Regions from separate parts of the Methylobacterium radiodurans genome, predicted to be linked through region 1. Evidence: riboswitches for the same ligand, from Rfam matches in the RefSeq annotation. Region 1 holds a riboswitch; the other holds the start of a gene.

The links. Region 1 has a riboswitch for glycine ahead of DK427_RS23665 (L,D-transpeptidase). Riboswitches for the same ligand answer to the same signal wherever they lie in the genome.
Region 2: linked by a shared signal. The riboswitch ahead of gcvT (glycine cleavage system aminomethyltransferase GcvT) and the one ahead of DK427_RS23665 (L,D-transpeptidase) in region 1 are both predicted to bind glycine.

The regions. Positions count from the first base shown of each region.
Region 1 covers NZ_CP029551.1:5,039,382-5,049,120, reverse strand. The annotation lists gene DK427_RS23680 (Rid family hydrolase) at 1-28, opposite strand, end outside; gene DK427_RS23675 (DSD1 family PLP-dependent enzyme) at 58-1,233, opposite strand; gene DK427_RS23670 (LysR family transcriptional regulator) at 1,338-2,303, shown strand; glycine riboswitch at 2,643-2,732, shown strand; gene DK427_RS23665 (L,D-transpeptidase) at 3,040-3,774, shown strand; gene DK427_RS23660 (trimeric intracellular cation channel family protein) at 3,787-4,410, shown strand; gene DK427_RS27265 (amidohydrolase) at 4,536-5,354, shown strand; gene DK427_RS27260 (zinc-binding metallopeptidase family protein) at 5,294-5,950, shown strand; partial or broken gene DK427_RS23650 (Ros/MucR family transcriptional regulator) at 5,896-6,217, opposite strand; gene DK427_RS23645 (DUF6894 family protein) at 6,403-6,846, opposite strand; gene DK427_RS23640 (AraC-like ligand-binding domain-containing protein) at 6,968-7,927, shown strand; gene DK427_RS23635 (VOC family protein) at 7,838-8,842, opposite strand; gene DK427_RS26830 (hypothetical protein) at 8,882-9,040, opposite strand; gene DK427_RS23630 (universal stress protein) at 9,167-9,739, opposite strand, start outside.
Region 2 covers NZ_CP029551.1:247,210-256,948, reverse strand. The annotation lists gene DK427_RS01080 (CPBP family intramembrane glutamic endopeptidase) at 1-272, opposite strand, end outside; RNA gene ssrA (transfer-messenger RNA) at 288-670, shown strand; gene DK427_RS01070 (SspB family protein) at 750-1,376, shown strand; gene DK427_RS01065 (OsmC family protein) at 1,505-2,014, shown strand; gene DK427_RS01060 (dihydrodipicolinate synthase family protein) at 2,037-2,966, opposite strand; gene gcvP (aminomethyl-transferring glycine dehydrogenase) at 3,069-5,909, opposite strand; gene gcvH (glycine cleavage system protein GcvH) at 5,933-6,295, opposite strand; gene gcvT (glycine cleavage system aminomethyltransferase GcvT) at 6,335-7,477, opposite strand; glycine riboswitch at 7,532-7,635, opposite strand; gene DK427_RS01040 (hypothetical protein) at 7,940-8,341, shown strand; gene DK427_RS01035 (PepSY-associated TM helix domain-containing protein) at 8,485-9,654, opposite strand.

The DNA.
Region 1 (9,739 bases):
CGTCGGGGTTATCGTAAGCGATTTGCATTTCGGTATTTCCCCCTGATGATTTCGTAACTACCAGCCATTGATGCGGTGCCAGATCGCGCCGACGCCGCCGGAGCCGTCGAGGACATGGTAACGGTCGTGCTGCGCTCCCGTCGCGCAGGCGTGGTTCGGCAGGATGCGCAGGCGCGCGCCGATCGCTAGATCCGGCAGGTCCGCCGCCGAGCCGGGGCGCAGCGCCACGATACCGTGCTCCTGGTTGGCGTCGCGGACGATCAGGTCGGGATAGGGACGCCGGTCGAGGTCGCAAACCACGCCGTAACCCTGGTCGACCCGCTGGCGCGCGGTGCCGCGGTCGCGCGACAGCGCCATCCAGCCGGCATCAGTGACGATCCAGCCCTTGGCGCGCTGGTGGCCGATCACGGTCGCGAGCACGCTGAGCGCGATGTCGTCCACGGCGTGCGAGCCGATCCCGGCCTGGAACAGGTCGCCGATCATGAAGACGCCGGCCCGCACCTCGGTCACGCCCGTCAGGTCGCGCGCATAGCGGGCAGTTGGCGTCGAGCCGACGCTGACCACCGGGCAGGGGAGGCCTGCTGAGCGCAGGGTCTGGGCCGCCAGCACGGCTGCGCGGCGCTCGGTCTCGGCGGCCTGCGCGAGCGCCTCGGGATCCTGCTCGATGGCGTAGCTGTCGCCGGCATGCAGCAGCACGCCGCGCAGGGCGCCGGCCTCGTGCAGGATTGTCCCGATCGCCCGCAAGGCCTCTGCGTCCCCCGGTGCCACGCCGGCGCGGTGCCCGTCGGCATCGACCTCGATCAGCGCGGGGATCGGATCGCCGGTCGCCCGGGAGCAGGCGGCGACCGCCAGGGCCTGCTCGGCGGAGTCAAGCACCACCGTGAGGTTGGCGCCCTCGGCTCGGATCCCCTGGACTCGGCCGAGCTTGGCTGGAGCGATGCCGACGCCGTAGATCAAGTCGCGCACGCCGCCCGCTGCTAAGTGCTCTGCCTCGCGCAGGGTCGAGACCATGGCGGGCCCCTCTGGCGCGGACATGGCGACGCGGGCGACGTCGAGCGACTTGGCAGTCTTGAGGTGCGGCCGGAACGCGACGCCGAGTCCGGCGAGATGCGCCTTCATCCGATCGACATTCGCCCGGAGCCGCGCCTCATCGAGGAGCAGGCAGGGCGTCTGAAGCGCGTCCAGCGTGACGGTGGACTTGGACGTCCCGCCGGCCCCTGTGGTTTCCGTCATCGACATGGTGCTTATTCCGGCGCGCCTCTCGGCCGGACAGGAACCACAGAACAGCCGCATCTGGCCATTAACGGCTTCTATGTTCTGCCTTAAGGTTGGGCTTAATGCTGACGACCGACGATCTTCGTTTCTTCGCCGCCATCGTTTGCGCGCCTTCGCTGGCTGCGGCCGCGCGCGACCTCAACGTCTCCGCGCCGGCTGTCACGCAGCGGCTGCGCGCGCTGGAGGAACGACTGGGCGCGCACCTCATCGTCCGGGCCGGGAGACAGCTCACGCTGACGGACGAGGGCGAACTGCTCGCGGAGCGCGGGCGCCGTGTTCTTGCAGAACTGAACGACCTCGACGAGGCCCTGGCCGAGCGGCAGGGGCACGTGAGCGGGCACCTGCGCATCATCGCGCCCCTCGGGTTCGGACGCCGCCACGTGGCTCCAGTGGTTGCGGCTTTCCAAGAGGCACATCCACGGATCAAGATTGATCTGGCCCTCTCTGATCGCATCGGAGGCGTGCCTTCGAGCACATGGGACATCGCCGTCCATGTCGGCGAGATCCAGGCGGCTACGCCGAGCCTGATCGTGCGAGGCCTCGCACCCAACGAGCGTTGGGTATGCGCGGCACCAAGCTATCTGGCCCGGCAGGGCGCGCCAACCGATCCGCACGATCTGCGTACCCATAGCTGCATCGCATTGCGCGAGAACGACGAGGACGTGACGCTATGGCGTTTCCGCTCCATTGACAGCGGCGCCGAGGAACGCGTCCGCGTCGCGCCCTCTCTGGCCAGCAACGATGGCGAGGTGGCGCGCATCTGGGCAATAGCCGGGCGTGGTATCGTCATGCGATCGGAATGGGACGTGGCGGACGACATCCGGGGAGGCCGACTGGTTCGGCTTCTGAAGAACCACACGCTGCCGTCGGCACCGATCGTCGTTCTTCTGAGCGCGCGGCAGGAGGCGCGAGCCGCCCGGATCGGTCGGTTCATCGATGCGCTCAAACAAACGTTGGACCCGACACCGTGGAGGAACATGGTTACGGACGTCCCTTGCATGAGCGTTGCCGCTCCTCAGTGCCGTTGAGATTTCTGGCAGTAGCTGCGCCTCGTCATTGTCCTCATGACAGGCACGCTGTCGGTCCGATCAGCGAGGTCTGCTTCTGTCGCAGGGACCGGAGCAAAGTTGGAGGCCAGCTTTCGGGCAGCGATCTGATGACAGCTAATGACCCCAACCGGACATTCGCTGGTGGCGCTGCGAAGGTCGGCTGGGCAGGAAATGCCGGACGTCGGACCGTGGACATACGCTGCGCCAGCGGCTCAGGCGCACTTGACCTTCGTGCCGCGGCACACATTTTCGATAGCAAGCTATCGAAAGATTGGCCCGATCCCACAGTTTGGCCATAAATCAACGGTCAAGGTGGGGCATAGACGAGCGGGAGAGAGCCGGTGCGAACCGGCCGCCGAAGGAGCAACCGCCCCGGAAACTCTCAGGCACCCGGACCGCTCGTTCGTTCAACACTCTGGAAAGCGGAGCTCGCGCTCCCGCCGATGGTGTAAGCCGAATCCTCGTCCGAGGCGCCGGCGAAACTCTCAGGCCGATGACAGAGGGGGCTCGCGCATGGCGCGCGAAGCGACCTCGGAGGCCTGCGCGATGACATCCCCATAGCCTGACACGCTGCGAGCCCATCGGCTCGCGCTGGCCTCACCGCATAGGGACCCGGCTCGCCCGCGAGCCGCAACGACGCTGCGCGCCCTGTTCGCATCGCGCAGGCGTGCCCGATCCCGTGCCGTCCTTCGAATACCAATCGGGATGTCGTCCCATGCTGCCCACACGCCGCTCCCTACTGCTGGCCGCCACCCTCCTGGCGCCCGCCCGCGCCCACGCCTTCTTCTGGGATACCGAGCCCGAAGCGCCGAAGGCCCCGCAGCCCGTCCACGCGCCGCGGAGCCGCGACACCTGGTATGTCGGCACGATCCCGGACGAGCCCTTCGACATCCCGAGGGTCGACCTCGCCCTCGTGCCACCGGAGTTCCGACGGCAGCTTGTGGACTACGACGGACTGGAGCGGGGTGGCACGGTCGTCATCGACACGCACCAGCGTTTCCTCTTCCTCGTCCGCGAGGACCGAACCGCTATCCGCTACGGCATCGGCGTCGGTCGAGCCGGCTTCACCTGGTCAGGCATCGCGGTGATCAAGCGCAAGGCGAAGTGGCCGGGCTGGCGGCCCACCGCGGCCATGCTGAAGCGCCGACCCGACATCCCGCGATACGTCGAGCCGGGGGTGAACAACCCGCTCGGATGCCGCGCCCTCTACCTCTACCAGGGCGAGCGGGACACGCTGTACCGCATCCACGGCACGAACGAACCTTGGACGGTGGGCGGTACGGATTCCTCGGGCTGCATCCGGCTCCTGAACGAGGACGTCCTCGACCTGTACGGCCGTGTCCCGCTCGGCACGACCGTGGTGGTGAAGACCACCCAACCCGAGATCCTGGTGCAGAGCGAGTGGGACGACCGTCCCCGCTCCGACAACCAGGTCCTGCTCTTCAAGTGACGGGCCAAGCCGATGTTCGAAACCGTTGCCGCGACCCTGGACTGGTTGGGCGTGATCGTCTTCACGGTCACCGGCGCCCTCGCGGCCTCCCGCAAGGAGATGGACTTCGTCGGCTTCGCCGTGCTCGGCACGGCGACCGGCATCGGCGGTGGCACCCTACGGGACCTGCTGCTTGGGCTGCCGGTGTTCTGGACGGGCCAGCCGGCGTACCTGCTGGCCTGCCTCGCCGTCTCGGGCGCGGTGTTCTTCACCGCCCACATCCCGCAATCCCGGTACCGATCCGTCCTGTGGCTCGACGCGCTCGGCCTAGCGCTGTTCGCCGTGGCCGGCGCGGAGCGGGCCTGGCAGGCCGGCGCGAGCGCGACGGTCGCCGTGGTCATGGGCGTAGTCACCGCGACCTTCGGTGGCGTGATCCGCGACCTGCTCGGCGGCGAGAGTCCCGTGATCCTCAGCCGGGAGATCTACGCCTCCGCGGCGCTTGCGGGGGCGGCGACCTTCGTCGGGCTGACGGCCTTCGGCGTGCCGCGGGAGGTCGCGCTCGGGGCCGGCTTCGGGGTCTGCCTCGCCGTGCGTGCCGCCTCGCTCCGCTTCGGCTGGGCGCTCCCGCGCTATCGTCCCCGGACCGCGGGCCCCTAGAACGGGACGTGATAAGCCCTCTCTCGACGAGGAGCAGCCAGGAGGCCGTTCCGGGAACGCTTCCGAAGCCTCGCCGTCGCGGCGCTGCTCGTCCTCTCCGGTCCCCATCTTGCGGGACAGGCGCGTTGCCCGGTCCCTCGGACGACCAGCTCACGAAGCTGGAGGCCATCTACCGGGACATCCACGCCAACCCCGAGCTGTCGATGCAGGAGCGGCGCACCGCCGGCATCGCCGCGCGCTGGCTGCGGGAGCAGGGCTTCGAGGTCACGGAGGGCGTGGGCGGCACCGGCGTCGTCGGGCTCCTGCACAATGGCGAGGGCCCGACGGTTCTCCTGCGTGCCGACATGGACGCGCTTCCGATGAAGGAGGACACGGGGCTTCCCTACGCGAGCGTGAAGACCGGCACCGATCCGGCGTCCGGCCGCGAGACCGCGATCGCGCATTCCTGCGGACACGATCTGCACGTGACCTGGCTGATGGGCGCGACGCAAATCCTCGCCGCGAACAAGGCCGGGTGGCGCTGCACCATCATGGCCGTGTTCCAGCCCGGCGAGGAGATCGGCGAAGGCGCTCGCGCGATGGTCGGCGATGGGATGATGAAGCGCTTCCCGAAGCCGTTCGTCACCCTCGGGCAGCACGTGCTGCCGTTCCCGGCCGGGCAGGTACGCCTCAAGAGCGGTCCCGTCCTCTCCCGCAGCGACAGCCTGAAGATGACGCTGTACGGCCGCGGCGGCCACGGCTCCGGCCCTGAATCCACCGTGGACCCGGTCGTGATGGCGGCGGCAACCGTGATGCGGCTGCAGACCATCGTCTCGCGCGAGGTCGCCACGACCGACGGTGCGGTGGTCACGGTCGGGTCCCTGCACTCCCGGATCAGTCCGACTTGCAGCTCAACATCCGCACCTTCGACGATCAGGTGCGGGACACGGTCCTCTCGTCGGTGAAGCGGATCGTCACCGGCGAGGCGTCGATGTCGGGTGCCCCGAAGCCGCCGCTCATCACCATGTTCGGGCCGTTCCCGCTGACGGTGAACGACGAAGACGCGACCGCCAAGGTGGCGGCCGCCCTGAAACGGCGTCTCGGCGACGAGCGGGTGCAGCCTTCCGGTAATGCCGCGGCCAGCGAGGATTTTACCGAGTTCGCCCGGGCCTGGGACGTGCCGTCCGTGTTCTGGTTCGTCGGCGGTACCGATCCGAAGCGCTACGCCGAGGCCGAGAAGGCCGGCACCCTGAACGAGCTTCCCTCCAACCACTCACCCGAGTTCGCCCCGGTCCTGAACCCAACCCTGCGCACGGGCGTCGAGACGATGCTCGCGGCGGCCGGCGCCTGGCTGGCTCCCACGGCCGCAAGCCCGCGCGCGCTGATGCCCCTGAAGGGGCGCACGCCTCGGGCTCAAGTGGATGCGCCGAGGAGCCCCTGGCGCAAGGTCGCGGTCAACCGGTCTTCTGACCGCGCTCCTTCGGCTTGCCGTCCTCAGCCCATCGCGCCTGGCCGTCCGAGGCCGATGGCCTTGGCCAGTGCGGAGCGCTGGGCCGCGTAGTTCGCCGCCACCATAGGGTAGTCCTTGGGCAGCTCGTAGCGCGCTCGATAGCCTTTGGGATCGAGCTCGTGGGCTGCGATGTGGCGCTTGAGGTTCTTGTAGGGCCTGCCGTCGATGAAGGAGATCAAAAACGTCCGGGGTGATGGATTTCCTGATCTGAGCCGGCGTCGGCTTCTCAAACGTCTCGACAGGCGCTGCGCACGCGGCCGATGCGACATCGCCCAACCCTCGCAGGGCGAGATGCACGTTCGCGATCAGGGACGGCATTGCGGCGGCGGGAAGGGAGTTGTTCGACACGTCGGCCGAGACAATCCCGCCGGCGAGTCGAGCAGCGCGGATGCCCGGTCGTGGTTGAAGTCCATCGAAGAATACTTCAAAAGCTCCTCTTGCATTCAGTCGCGTTGTCTCCGGATCCGGAAGTACAAGGCTGTAATACCGGGCGCCTGCGCCCGTTAAAGCCTGGGATGGGTCTTCGGGGCGAGGCGCCGCATCATCATTCGCCCGATAGCCCACCTCAGCATCTCGGCATGGTGCCGGAGGGAGGTGTCCCCATCCTCTTGGATGGCACCCTGCGCCGCGACGGCGTGGTTCGCAGCCCGGACCAGCGGGCTCGGCGTGCAGCCGTCCGCTTGGGGAAGACGCTCACCGGCAGACGCTTCCGTCATCTCGTCGATCGACACCTCGCCGCGCCCGACGAGCGTCGCGACGCGCTCCCCGGCTTCGTCTCGCACGTGGACTCCGATCAGGGCTGATCCGCCCCGGCGCAGCTCGTGCGCGAGCAGAGTGCCGAGGACACGTCGAACGTGACGTCGCGCGGCATCCAGGTCCGCAAGTTCGTGGCCCTCGTCATCGCGGACGGTCCCGACAACCTCGATGTCGAAATAGAAGCGCGGCACGCGTCCTCCGCCCGTCGTCGCGGGCGCCTCTATTCCCGCTGTCGATGGGCCATATTAGCCAGCAGGCAGGGTGCGGGATCGGCTTCCTCGGAATGGATTCTCGGCCGCACGAGAAGGCGTCATGCGAAAAATCTTTACGACGGTCGGCCTCCACCCGCGCGACCGCTTCGACTACTGGATGAGCGTCATCCGCCGAGACATCATCGAGAACGATGCTGTCCCGGCCCGGAGGAGAGCTTTCAGGGCGGAACTTCGCGCCGGCGCGATCGGCGGGATCAAGCTTGCGCTCGCACGCAGTTCGGAGCTTCGGATCTCGCACACGAAGCGCCACAGCGGCCAGCCCAGCGACGAGCAGCTCTTCGTCTTCATGCCCCTGTCGGGAACGAAGACCCTCCGTCAGAATGGCCGGCAGGCCGTGCTGGAGCCCGGGCAAGTCGCGCTGGTCGACCCGCGGCTGCCGCACGAGGGATGCTTCTCCGAGGATTCCGAGGTCCTCACGGTGATCATGGAGCGACGGGCGCTGGAGAGCCGCCTCGGGGCGATCCACGACCTGACGGCGCGTCCGCTCACCTCGGGCACCGCCGAGGGGAGGCTGGCGGCCGGATATCTGGCAATGCTGCCCCCTCAGGCCGGCCGATTGCGTTCGGCGGCCGAGGACATGGTCGAGACGCACCTGCTCGACCTCCTCGCGCTCGCGTTGGGCAAGGCCGCGGAACGGCGGGTATCGCCCGGCTCTTCGACCCGCTCGCTTGTCCGCATGAGGCTGCACGCGGCGATCGAGGAGATGTTGGCCGACCCCGGCCTGGACACGGAAGCGGTCGCGGCCGCCGCCGGCGTGAGCACGCGCCACGCCAACGCCATCCTGGCCGATGAGGACACGTCGCTGGGCCGGCTCATCCAGGCCCGGCGCCTCGCCCGCTGTCGGGACGCGCTTGAGGACCCGAGCCAGATGCACCGGACGGTGAGCGAGATCGCCTACGGCTGGGGGTTCTCAGACATGACGCATTTCGGCCGTCGCTTCAGGGCCGCCTACGGAATATTGCCCAGCGCGTGCCGTCGGCAGGCGCGCGCCCGGAGCTGAGAGCAGCGCCGAGCCCGGACCGTCGTCCCGGGCATGGGGGTGAGGCGCGAGCGCGTTCCCCACGGGTCCGCCACGAGGAGCGCGTCCCCGTCCTCGACCAGGGGCAGGCCGCCGTCCCGCCAGCACGTCCGCGCAGCCATCAGGATCGGCGCCTCGGCGCGCAGCTCGACCTCGGCGAGGCCGGTTCGTCGCGCCGTCGCGCACGGGGGCGCCGCGGCTGTTCCAGACGTTGCAAGCCAGCTGGTGATGATGGCCGCCAGCGCCGAGGAACAGGGCACCCGGATAGCGACACATGACGTCGAAGCCGAGGAGACCCGTGTGGAAGCCTTCCGCCACGTCGAGGCCCCCGACCTGCAGGTGGACGTGCCCCACTCTGCTGCCGGCCGGCATCCTGTCCCAGGGACCGGCGGCCGCATCGACGATGCCGGCACGGTCGAGCCGGTCGTTGCGCATCACGACCGTGCCGTTCGATGCCCATGTCCAGGCTTCGGCCGGGCGGTCAACGTAGATCTCGATGCCGTTGCCCTCCGGATCGTCGAGGTAGACGGCCTCGCTGACGAGATGGTCGGCGGCGCCCGTGAGCGTGATGCCGAGCTCGCCGGCGTGCAGGAGCCAGGCGCCGAGGTCGCCGCGGCCCGGCAGCAGGAAGGCGGTGTGGAACAGCCCCGCCTCCCGGGATGTCCACGGACGGGCCGCCGGATCCCGCCTAAGCGTGACTAGGACGGTATCGCCGACGCCGAAGCGCACCGTGCCGGCATCCCGCGAGACGGGAGCGAGCCCGAGGACGTCCTGGTAGAAGCGCGCGAGGGCGCTCGCGTCGCGCGCGATCAAGGTCACCGTGCCGATCCGGTAGGGCGCCTTGGCGAAACCGGTATCGAACCCGGCGTTGGCCGGTTCAGGTGTCGGGTTTCCCATGGTCGCCCTCCAGGATCGTTCGGGCCGCAGCTTCGCGTCTCACCGACGGGCGAAGAGCAGGACCACGGTGGCCGCCGCCGCGGCGACGAGGCCGGCCTCGATCGCGGCGGGCGTGCCGAACTGCCCGAGCCGGCGTGCCAGGCCCAGCACCAGGAGCATGAGGGCGATGGCCGTCGCCCGGGCGGCGATGATCCTCATCGAGCCTTCCTCGCCGAACCACGTGGTCCCGACGTTCGCGGATTGAACCGTGCCGCGTCGCGGTTTGCCAAGCCCGCCCACACGTGCGGCGGCGGCCGGCCTTTGAGGGGCGAGTCGCGTGGTCGCTCACGCGGTCACGACCCTCAAGGCCGGACGTTCGGCCCGGCCCGCCGAGGCGTGCGCGGATGGTCCTGACCCGCGCCCGGCACCGGACCGAGGCGGGGGGACCACCAGCACGTCCATGCCGCCTGCGGCGAGGACGTCCTCGGTGACGCTTCCCAGAAAGGCCTTCCGGATTCCGGCTCGGGCATGCGTGCCCATTACGAGGAGCTCCGAGGGCCTCCGCGCGGCAAGGCGAACGATGACCTCGTCCGGGGGCCCTTCCTCCACCCGCCTCGACCAGTTCCACCCTGCAAGACCGTCGGATTCGAGGAAGGCCTCGACCTCCTCGGCGAACGAGGACCGCCAGCTCTCGACGTAGCCCTCAATGTGCTCGCGCGCGATGCCAAACGCGGACAGCTTCGGCTTGCCCAGGGCCTCGAAGGCGTGGACGACCGTGACGTCGGCGTCGTCCGCGAGCCGGAGCGACGCCACGCTGCGCAGCGCCCGCGCCGAAGCTTCGGAGAAGTCGACCGGGACCACGATCCCGGTGTAGGGGCCCGCGGCGGACCGGCCGACGACGAGGACCGGGCATGCCGC
Region 2 (9,739 bases), 750 kb from region 1:
GCGCGCCGGGCCAGCGCCATCGCGCCGACGAAGGGGCGGCGCGATGGCGGCAGGAACGGGTCGATCCCGGCCAGGAGGTCGGCGCCGACCCGCACGCAGGCGAGTGCCATCAGGCTCGCGGCCCCGAGATAGAGCGGGACCAGGGCCAGCGTCCCGAGGAGACGCAGCCCGGCGCGCCAACCGGAGGGGCGCGGCGCCGGGGCGAAGACCCCCGAAGCCGGTTCGGAGGCCCGCAACTGGGCGCTTCCGGCAACAGGCGCAGGATCCGGCATCGAGGTGGCAGGATCGGGCTTCAAAACCGGGGCGATCCCCTCTATATTCCCCTTGCCGGTCGCGAGGCCGGCTATGGCGATAAACGTTCTTCGGAATAAACCTATCGGACCCGGGGGCGGTACCCGGCGCCTCCACCCGAGCCCAGGACATGCTGCCGCAAGGCGCGCGTGGACCGGCCTGTGCTTCGGCGGGGGCGAAATAGGATCGACGAGGGCGTAAAGGTAGAGCTTTCGCTCGGCATGGTTCCGCCGTTATCGGGCCTTTGCAATAGTTGCCAACGACAACTTTGCTCCGGTGGCGGTGGCCGCGTAAGCGGTCCCCAATACCGACCTAAAGTCCTAGCGGGTAGCACCGCATAGGCGGGGTTCGGAGGCACCTGGCAACAGAAGCCTCCACTTTCAGTTTTTCCGAACGGCATCGTCCGCGCCTCGCGGTCCGGGTCGTCGGGCCGAGGACGCCGGGCAGCACGACCGCAGATGGCAGACGATCTGATCCGCTACGACCTCCTCGTCCAGGAAGCCCTCAGGGGCGTCGTGCGCAAGGTGCTGACCGATGCCGCCCGGGACGGGCTGATGGGCGAGCACCACTTCTACGTCTCCTTCCGGACAGAGGCTCCGGGCGTGCGCATGTCGCAGGCGCTTCGCGAGAAGTACCCGCAGGACATGACGATCGTGCTCCAGCACCAGTTCTGGGATCTCGGCGTCACCGAGCACGCCTTCGAGGTCGGCCTGTCCTTCTCGGGCGTGCCCGAGCGGCTGCTGGTGCCCTTCGACGCGCTCAGCGGCTTCTTCGATCCGTCCGTCCAGTTCGGCCTGAAGTTCGATCTCAACGAGAATGCCGAGGCGCCCGAGGGCGAGGACGAGCATCCGGCCGCCAAGGCGACGGGCCCGCGCGGCGCGGCCTCGGAGCCGAGCGAGCTGAAGCCGAAGGGCACGGGCCTCGCCACGGTCGGCGGCAGCAACGTGCCGAAGGTGCTGCCCGCCCCCGCCGCGCAGGGGGGGCAGGGCGAGGACAAGCCCGCCCGCCCGGCCCGCAAGGAGGGCGAGGGCGAGGAGAGCGGCGCCGAGGTGGTCAGCCTCGACGCGTTCCGCAAGAAGAGCTGAGCGGCCGATCCTCGGCCCGATCCCTCCGACGTTTCCAGGGGTCCGATGCGGAACGCCACGACGCGCCCGGTTGAGCCCGGTCGCGCCAGCGGCTAACCGCAGGGGGCCAACAACGAGGAAACGCCCCGATGGATGCCACCAGCCTGCGCGCGCTCCAGGCGCCGCTGAAGGACCAGTACCGCCAGAGCCCCGATTCCGCCGTCGTCACCCTGCGGGCGAAGGGTTCGCTCGACGATTCGGGCGTCGCCTGCAAGGTCGAGACCGGACGCGCGCTGGCGGTGGCGGGCCTGCACCCGGCGACCGGCGGCTCCGGCGCCGAACTCTGCTCCGGCGACATGCTGCTCGAGGCCCTCGTCGCCTGCGCGGGCGTGACCCTGAAGGCGGTCGCGACCGCGCTGGAGATCCCCCTGCGCGCGGGCCAGGTCAGCGCCGAGGGGGACCTCGATTTCCGCGGCACGCTCGGCGTCGACAAGGAGGCGCCGGTGGGCTTCCGCGCCATCCGCCTCAGCTTCGCCCTCGACACGGATGCGCCGCAGGAGAAGCTCGACCAGCTCATCAAGCTGACCGAGCGCTACTGCGTGGTGTTCCAGACCCTGAACCACCGGCCCGAGCTGGCGGTCACCGCCACCAAGGGCTGAGGGCGGATCCCGGCGCGGCGCGTCAGACCGCCGCGCGGGGATCGTGCCGGGCGAGGCGGGCGAGCAGGTACGCGACCTCGGCCCGCGCGGTCGCGCTCATCCCGCCCGCGGGCTTGCGCTGCGCGTCCGAGGCGATCAGGCCGCGCCGGGCCATCACGTATTTGCGGATCGCCAGGCCCACGCCCGGCTGCTGCTCGTAGCGCAGCAGGGGCAGGTGGGCGTCGAACAGGTCGTGGGCGGCATCGCGCTCGCCGGCCTGCGCGAGGCGCACCACGTCCACCAGCATGTCGGGGAAGGCGTAGCCGGTCATGGCGCCGTCGGCCCCGCGCTCGCACTCGAAGTCAAGGAACAGGCCGCCGTTGCCGCACAGGATCGAGATGTGGCGCATCGCACCCTCGGCCTCGAAGGCGCGCAACTGCGAGATCTTCTCCAGGCCCGGCCAGTCCTCGTGCTTGAGCATCACGCAGTTGGGGTTCTCCTGGACGATGCGGCGGATCACGCCGGGCGTCATCACCACCGAGAAGTTCAGCGGGTAGTCCTGGATCACGAAGGGTACGTCGGGGCCCACCGCCTCGGCGGCCTGTCGGTAATAGGTCGCGATCTGGTCGTCGGTGCGGAGGGTGCTGGGCGGCGCGATCATCACGCCCGCGGCCCCCGCCTCCATGCTGGCGCGGGCGAGCCCGGCCATCGCGGCAAATCCCGGCGCGGAGACGCCGACGATCACCGGCAGGCTGCCGGCGCGCCGGATGAAGCGGGTGGCGACCGCGATGCCCTCCGCGTGGTCGAGCTTGGGCGCCTCGCCCATCACGCCGAGCACGGTGAGGCCCGTGGCGCCGCAGCCGACATAGAAGTCGGTCAGCCGGTCGATCGAGTCGACGTCGATCCGCCCGTCTGGCTGGAACGGGGTCGGGGCGATCGGGTAGACGCCGCGCGCGGTCGCGTCGAGAGGCATGACGGTTCTCCCTAGGCGCCCGGAACGCGGCGCGGGGCCGGATCTACGCCGCGCAGCGGGCCCGCGCCAACCCTCCCCCGCTAGGGGAGGGAGCGCTTCGCCTCACTCGGCGGCCGCCTCGTAGCTCTCCGGCGGCGGGCAGGAGCAGACGAGGTTGCGGTCGCCGTAGGCGTTGTCGACGCGGTTGACCGGCGGCCAGTACTTGTCCGTCCTGAAGCTGCCCGCCGGGAAGCAGCCGGCCTCACGGGAATAGGGCCGCTCCCAGGCGCCCACGAGGTCCTGCACCGTGTGGGGCGCGTTCTTGAGCGGGTTGTCCGCCCGATCGACGCGGCCCTCCTCGATCGCCCGGATCTCCTCGCGGATCGCCAGCATGGCGTCGCAGAAGCGGTCGATCTCGCCCTTGGTCTCGGACTCGGTGGGCTCGATCATCAGCGTGCCGGCGACCGGCCAGCTCATGGTCGGCGGGTGGAAGCCGCTGTCGATCAGGCGCTTGGCGACGTCCTCGACGGTGATGCCGGCACTTTTCTGGAAGGGGCGCAGGTCCACGATGCACTCGTGCGCGACGCGTCCCCGCTCGCCCGCGTAGAGGATCGGGTAGGCCTGCCCGAGCCGCGCCGCGATGTAGTTGGCGCTGAGGATCGCGACCCGCGTCGCCTGGGCGAGGCCCTTGCCCCCCATCATCAGGCAGTAGCTCCACGAGATCGGCAGGATCGACGCGGAGCCGTAGGCCGACCCCGAGACCGCCCCTTCCTCGCCGGTGCGCGGGTCGGAGGGCAGGAACGGGATCAGGTGCGCCTTGACGCCGATCGGCCCCATGCCGGGCCCGCCGCCGCCGTGCGGGATGCAGAATGTCTTGTGCAGGTTGAGGTGGCTGACGTCGGCCCCGATATCGCCGGGCCGGGCGAGACCCACCAGCGCGTTGAGGTTCGCCCCGTCCAGATAGACCTGACCCCCGTGGAAATGCGTGATCGCGCAGATCTCCCTCACCCGCGTCTCGAACACGCCGTGGGTCGACGGGTAGGTGATCATGCAGGCCGCGAGTTTTTCGGAATGCAGCTCGGCCTTCCTCCGGAAATCCTCCACATCCACGTTGCCGTTCCGGTCGGCGCCGACCACCACCACGCTCATGCCGCACATCTGCGCCGAGGCGGGGTTGGTGCCGTGCGCCGAGGACGGGATCAGGCAGACTGTGCGGTGCGCGTCGCCCCGCGATAGGTGATAGCGGCGGATGGCGAGCAGCCCCGCATACTCGCCCTGCGCGCCCGAGTTCGGCTGCATCGAGATCGCGTCGTAGCCGGTGATCGCGCAGAGTTTTTCCGAGAGATCGCCGATGAGTTCATGATAGCCCGCGGCCTGATCCATCGGGACGTGCGGGTGAACTTCCGAGAATTCCGGCCACGAGATCGGCAGCATCTCGGCCGTGGCGTTGAGCTTCATCGTGCAGGAGCCGAGCGGGATCATCGCCCGGTCGAGCGCGAGGTCGCGGTCGCTGAGCCGGCGCATGTAGCGCGTCATCTCGCTCTCGGCCCGGTTCATGTGGAAGATCGGGTGCGTGAGGTAGGGCGAGGTGCGAACCAAGCCTTCCGGCAGGCGCTGCTCCGGCCAGGCCTCGTCGTGGGGCACGTCGTGGCCGCCGAAGGCGCGCCAGACCGCCTGCAGGATGTCGGGGCGGGTGCGCTCGTCCACCGTGATGCCGATGCGGTCCTCGCCCACTTTCCGCAGGTTCACCCCGTTCTCGACGGCGCTCTGCAGGATCACGCCCTGGAACGGCCCGACATCCACGGTGATCGTGTCGAAGAAGTGCGCCGGCTCGACCCGGAAGCCGAGATCGGTGAGGCCGTCGGCGAGCCGCACCGCGTCCCGGTGCACCCGCTGGGCGATGGCCTTCAGGCCCATCGGCCCGTGATAGACCGCGTACATCGAGGCGATGACCGCGAGCAGCACCTGGCTGGTGCAGATGTTCGAGGTCGCCTTCTCGCGGCGGATGTGCTGCTCGCGGGTCTGGAGGGCGAGGCGGTAGGCGCGGTTGCCGTGGGCGTCGACCGAGACGCCGACGATGCGGCCCGGGAGCGCGCGCTTGTGCGCGTCGCGCGTCGCCATGTAGGCGGCGTGCGGGCCGCCGAAGCCCATCGGTACGCCGTAGCGCTGCATCGAGCCGACCGCGATGTCGGCGCCCATCTCGCCCGGCGGCTTGAGGAGGGTCAGCGCCAGCGGGTCGGCCGCGACCGCCGCGATCGCGCCCGCCCCGTGGAGCGCCGCGATCGGTCCGGAGACGTCGTGGATGGCGCCGTTCACGCCCGGGTACTGGAACAGCGCGCCGAAGACCGAAGCGGGGTCGAGGTCCCTGAAGGGATCGCCCACCACGATGCGCCAGCCGAGCGGCGCGGCGCGCGTGCGCAGCACCGCGATGGTCTGGGGTAGGCAGTCCCGATCGACGAAGAAGGCGTCCTGCTTCGAGGCGGCGACGCGGCGGGCCATGCCCATGGCCTCGGCGGCCGCGGTCGCCTCGTCGAGGAGCGAGGCGTTCGCCACGTCGAGCCCCGTGAGGTCGCAGACGAGCGTCTGGAAATTCAGCAGCGCCTCGAGCCGCCCCTGGCTGATCTCCGGCTGGTAGGGCGAGTAGGCCGTGTACCAGGCCGGGTTCTCGAAGATGTTGCGCTGGATCGCGGGCGGCATGGTGGTGCCGTGGTAGCCCTGGCCGATCAGCGAGACGAGGAGCCGGTTCTTGTCGGCGGTCGCCCGCATCGTCTCGATCGCCCGGCGCTCGGTCAGCGGCTTGCCGAAGGCGAGCGGCGCCGTCTGGCGGATGTCCGGCGGCAGCGTCTCATCCACCAGCGCGTCGAGGCTCTCGGCGCCGCAGGCCTCCAGCATCTGGCCGATCTCGGCGACGGTGGGGCCGATATGGCGGCGGTTGGCGAAGTCGTAGGGATCGTAATGGGTCATCGCCGCCTCCTCACTTCGCGGAATCACTTGGGCAGGGCGGCGTAGGCCGCCTCGTCCAGCAGGGCGTCGAAGGCGGCCGTGTCGGCGAGGCGCATGCGGTAGAGCCAGCCCGCGCCCTGCGGATCGGAGCCGACCGTCTCGGGGGCGTCCACCACGGCGTCGTTGACCTCGGTGACCTCGCCGTCGAGCGGGGCGTATACGTCGGAAGCCGCCTTGACCGACTCGACCACGGCCGCGGAGGCGCCCTTGGTCAGCGCGGCGCCGACCTTCGGCAACTCGACGAAGACGAGGTCGCCGAGCTGCTCGGCCGCGTGCGCGGTGATGCCGACGGTCGCGACGTCGCCATCGAGCCGCAGCCACTCGTGCTCTTCGGTGAATCTCAGCATGGGTCTGCTCCTTGAGAGGCGAAGGGGGAGTGTGAGGGGTCAGCCGCGCTTGAAGCCGGCGGGGACGAAGGGGAGGGGGGCGACGGTGAGGGCGAGCCGCTGGCCGCGCACCTCCGCCAGGACGCGGGTGCCGGGCTCTGCCAGGGCGGCGGGCAGGTAGCCCATCGCGACGGGTGTCCCGAGGCTCGGGCCGAAGCCGCCGGATGTGACGTGGCCGACGGCCGTCTCGCCGCCCTCGGCGAAGAGCGCTGCGCCGGCCCGCACGGGCGCGCGGCCGTCAGCAAGCAGGCCGACGCGGCGGCGCTCCGTGCCGGCCTCCATCTCGGCGAGGATGCGTTCGGCCCCGGGGAAGCCGCCCGGGCGCGCGCCGCCCCGGCGGCGGGCGGGGGAGATCGCCCAGCCGAGCCCGGCCTCGACCGGGCTCGTGGTCGTGTCGATGTCGGCGCCGTGCAGGCACAGGCCCGCTTCGAGGCGCAGGGAATCGCGGGCGCCGAGCCCGACCGGCAGCACGGCCGGATCGGCGAGCAACGCCGCCGCGATCGGCTCGGCCGCGTCCTCCGGCAGCGAGATCTCGAACCCGTCCTCGCCGGTGTAGCCGGAGCGGGTGACGAGGCACTCGGCAGCGAGGATCGCAGCCGTCCGCGCGTCCATGAAGCGCATCGCGGCGACCTCCGGCGCCAGCCGGGCGAGCGCGGCCTCCGCGCCCGGCCCCTGCAGAGCGAGGAGCGCGCGGGGCAGCTCCTCGACGGCGATGGAATCCGGCAGGTTGGCCCGCAGATGCGCGAGGTCGGCGGCCTTGTTCGCCGCGTTGACCACCAGGACGAGGCGGTCGCCGAGATGGGCTACCATCAGGTCGTCCAGGATCCCGCCCGCCGCGTCGGTGAGCAGGCCGTAGCGCTGGCGCCCGGGCTTCAGCCCGAGGATGTCGGCCGGGACCAGCGCCTCCAGGGCGCGCGCGGCCTCGGCCACGTCGTCCGCACGCAGGGCGATCTGGCCCATATGCGAGACGTCGAACAGGCCCGCGGCGGCGCGGGTGTGCAGGTGCTCCTTGAGCAGGCCCGCCGGGTACTGCACCGGCATGGAATAGCCGGCGAACGGCACCATCCGGGCGCCCAGGCGCAGGTGCAGGTCGTTGAGCGGGGTCTTGCGAAGGGGGGCGATCTCGACGGCGTGTGCCGACATCCGGATTCTCCACGACAGCGTGCGTCCGGAAGGCGCCTCACGCGCGTTTCCGGCCTGCCCCCATCTGTCGCGGTTACCTGAGAGCTTCCCCCGGGCTCGCGGCTCGGGGTTTCTCCTTCGGTGGACGCCCTGCGGCGCCTCTCTCCAGATTGTCCAACGATACGGTGATTGTGCCTGAGAGTTTCCGGGGGTGGTTGCTCCGTCGGCGCCATGCCCGACCGTTGCCGGCCGGACTGGGCTCTCCCGTATCGCCCTTATCGGACGAGGCGATCAAAGCACGCCCGGGTGGCCCGGCGCAACAGCCGGCGGCGCTCGGATGTTTCAGACCCCGCGATCCGTATCGCGCCGGACCGACGATATCGGCCGAAGTGGCATTAACATGCGTGATTTTCGGGCGTTTCGGTTGTTGTGTAATAATCGTTCACTATCGTTTACTTGTAAGAACTTCCGCGGAGGTTCGCCATGAGAGCCGCCCCGAGAGCCGGTCTGAGCGCACCGGCCAGGACCGTCATCGCCCACGCCGCCTACCTCACCGTCGTCGGGCTCGCCTTCCTGCTCGCCCCCGAGCGCGTGGCGTGGCTGCTCGATGTGACGGGCGAGCCCTACCTCGTCCGTGTCATCGGGCTCCTGACGCTCTGCTTCGCCGCCTACTACGCGCAGTTCGCGCGGCACGAGGACCGGCCGCTGATCGGCGCGAGCGTCCCTGTCCGGTTCTGCCTCGCCGCCGCCTTCGTCCTGCTGGTGATGGCCGACCTCGCCCCGATGCCCCTCCTCGCCTTCGCGCTGGTGGACGTCGTCGGGGCGGCGGCGACGGCCCTGGCCCTACGAGGCCGCCCGACCGTGGGGCCACTCCCGGCCCATTGAGGGGCCGCCGCGCTCCTCAGGCTTATCACGTCGGCTGATCCACGCGGCCCGCCCCTCCCGTCCGGCAGAGCACCGGGCCACGCGGGCTCTGACCGCGGCCGGGCTGTCCGCCGAGATGCGGCGTCCGGGACGATTCCCCGCTCTCAGGCCCTGGCCGCGCGTCCGACCGCCGGAGCGGCCCGCCGCGTCCGGGCGGTGCGGCGACGCAGGAGGTAGAGCGTGATCCCGGTCGCCGCGAAGAGCGGCATGGCGAGCGAGGCGAGGCCGAAGATCAGGGTGAAGACCGGACCGAAGAAGCGCCCGCGATGCACCTCCAGCATGTTGTCGGCGATCTGCCGGCCGAGCGTCTTGTCGCCGGGCCGCACGGCCGCGAGGAAGCTGCCGCTCGCGGCGTCGTAGGTGAGGTCGGTGCGGCTGCTCGGGCCGTCGCCGGGCCGGGCGAGGTAGCGGATCCGGATGTTCGGCTCGCCGCGCTCGCCGGGCATCGAGAGCACGGCGAGCGCGGCGTTCGCGCCTTCCCCGGTCGTGAAGGTCTGCCACGCCGCGTCGAGGGCCGCCGGGCGGCGCTCGCCGCGGCCGCCGTCACGCCGGCCTGCGCCGGCCTGACGCTGCGGGCGCGCCTCGGGCCAGCTTCCGGTGAGCAGGTAGGTCGCGCCCGCCCGGTAGGCGTCGTAGGACCACCATAGGCCCGTCAGGGCGATGACGGCGTAGACCGGGATCACCCAGGTCCCGACGACCGCGTGGAGCGACCACCAGCGCGGACGGCCCGGCCGGGCCAGGGCCGGCCGCAGCCAGATCCGCCACCGGTGCAGCTTCGGCCAGCGCAGGTAGAGGCCCGTGGCGAGGAACACGAGGAGCGCGACCGCGCAGAGCCCCGTGACCGTGCGCCCCCAGCCGCGCCCGCCGCCGGGGATGAGCAGCCAGCGGTGCAGGGACCGGATCGTGTCGAAGGCCTCCTCGCCCGCGACCGCGCCGCGGTCGGCGCCGTCGTAGGGATCGACGTAGTGCGAGGCCGGGTGCTCGCCGGGCCCGGTTCCGGCGAAGCGCACGCGCACCGCCCGGCCCGGATCGCCGGGGATGCTCAGGGCGGTGACCCGCTGACCCGGCACCTGCGCCTCGATGCGGGCAACGAGCGCTTCCGGCCCGAGCCGCGCGCGGTCGCCGGCCTCAACCGCCGCGGTCCGCGCGTTGAGCGCCTCGACGATGGCCTCCTCGTAGCTCATCAGCGCGCCGGTGACGCCCATCAGCGCCAGGACGAGCCCGGCGGTGAGGCCGAGCGCCCAGTGGGTGCGGAACAGGATCGTGCGGAGCATCGGGCGCTGCGGCAAACGGTTGGTCTTCGGCGGATCTGCGCGCTGAGCCGGCGGTCGGGCTGTTCAGCGGACGGCCGACCTATTG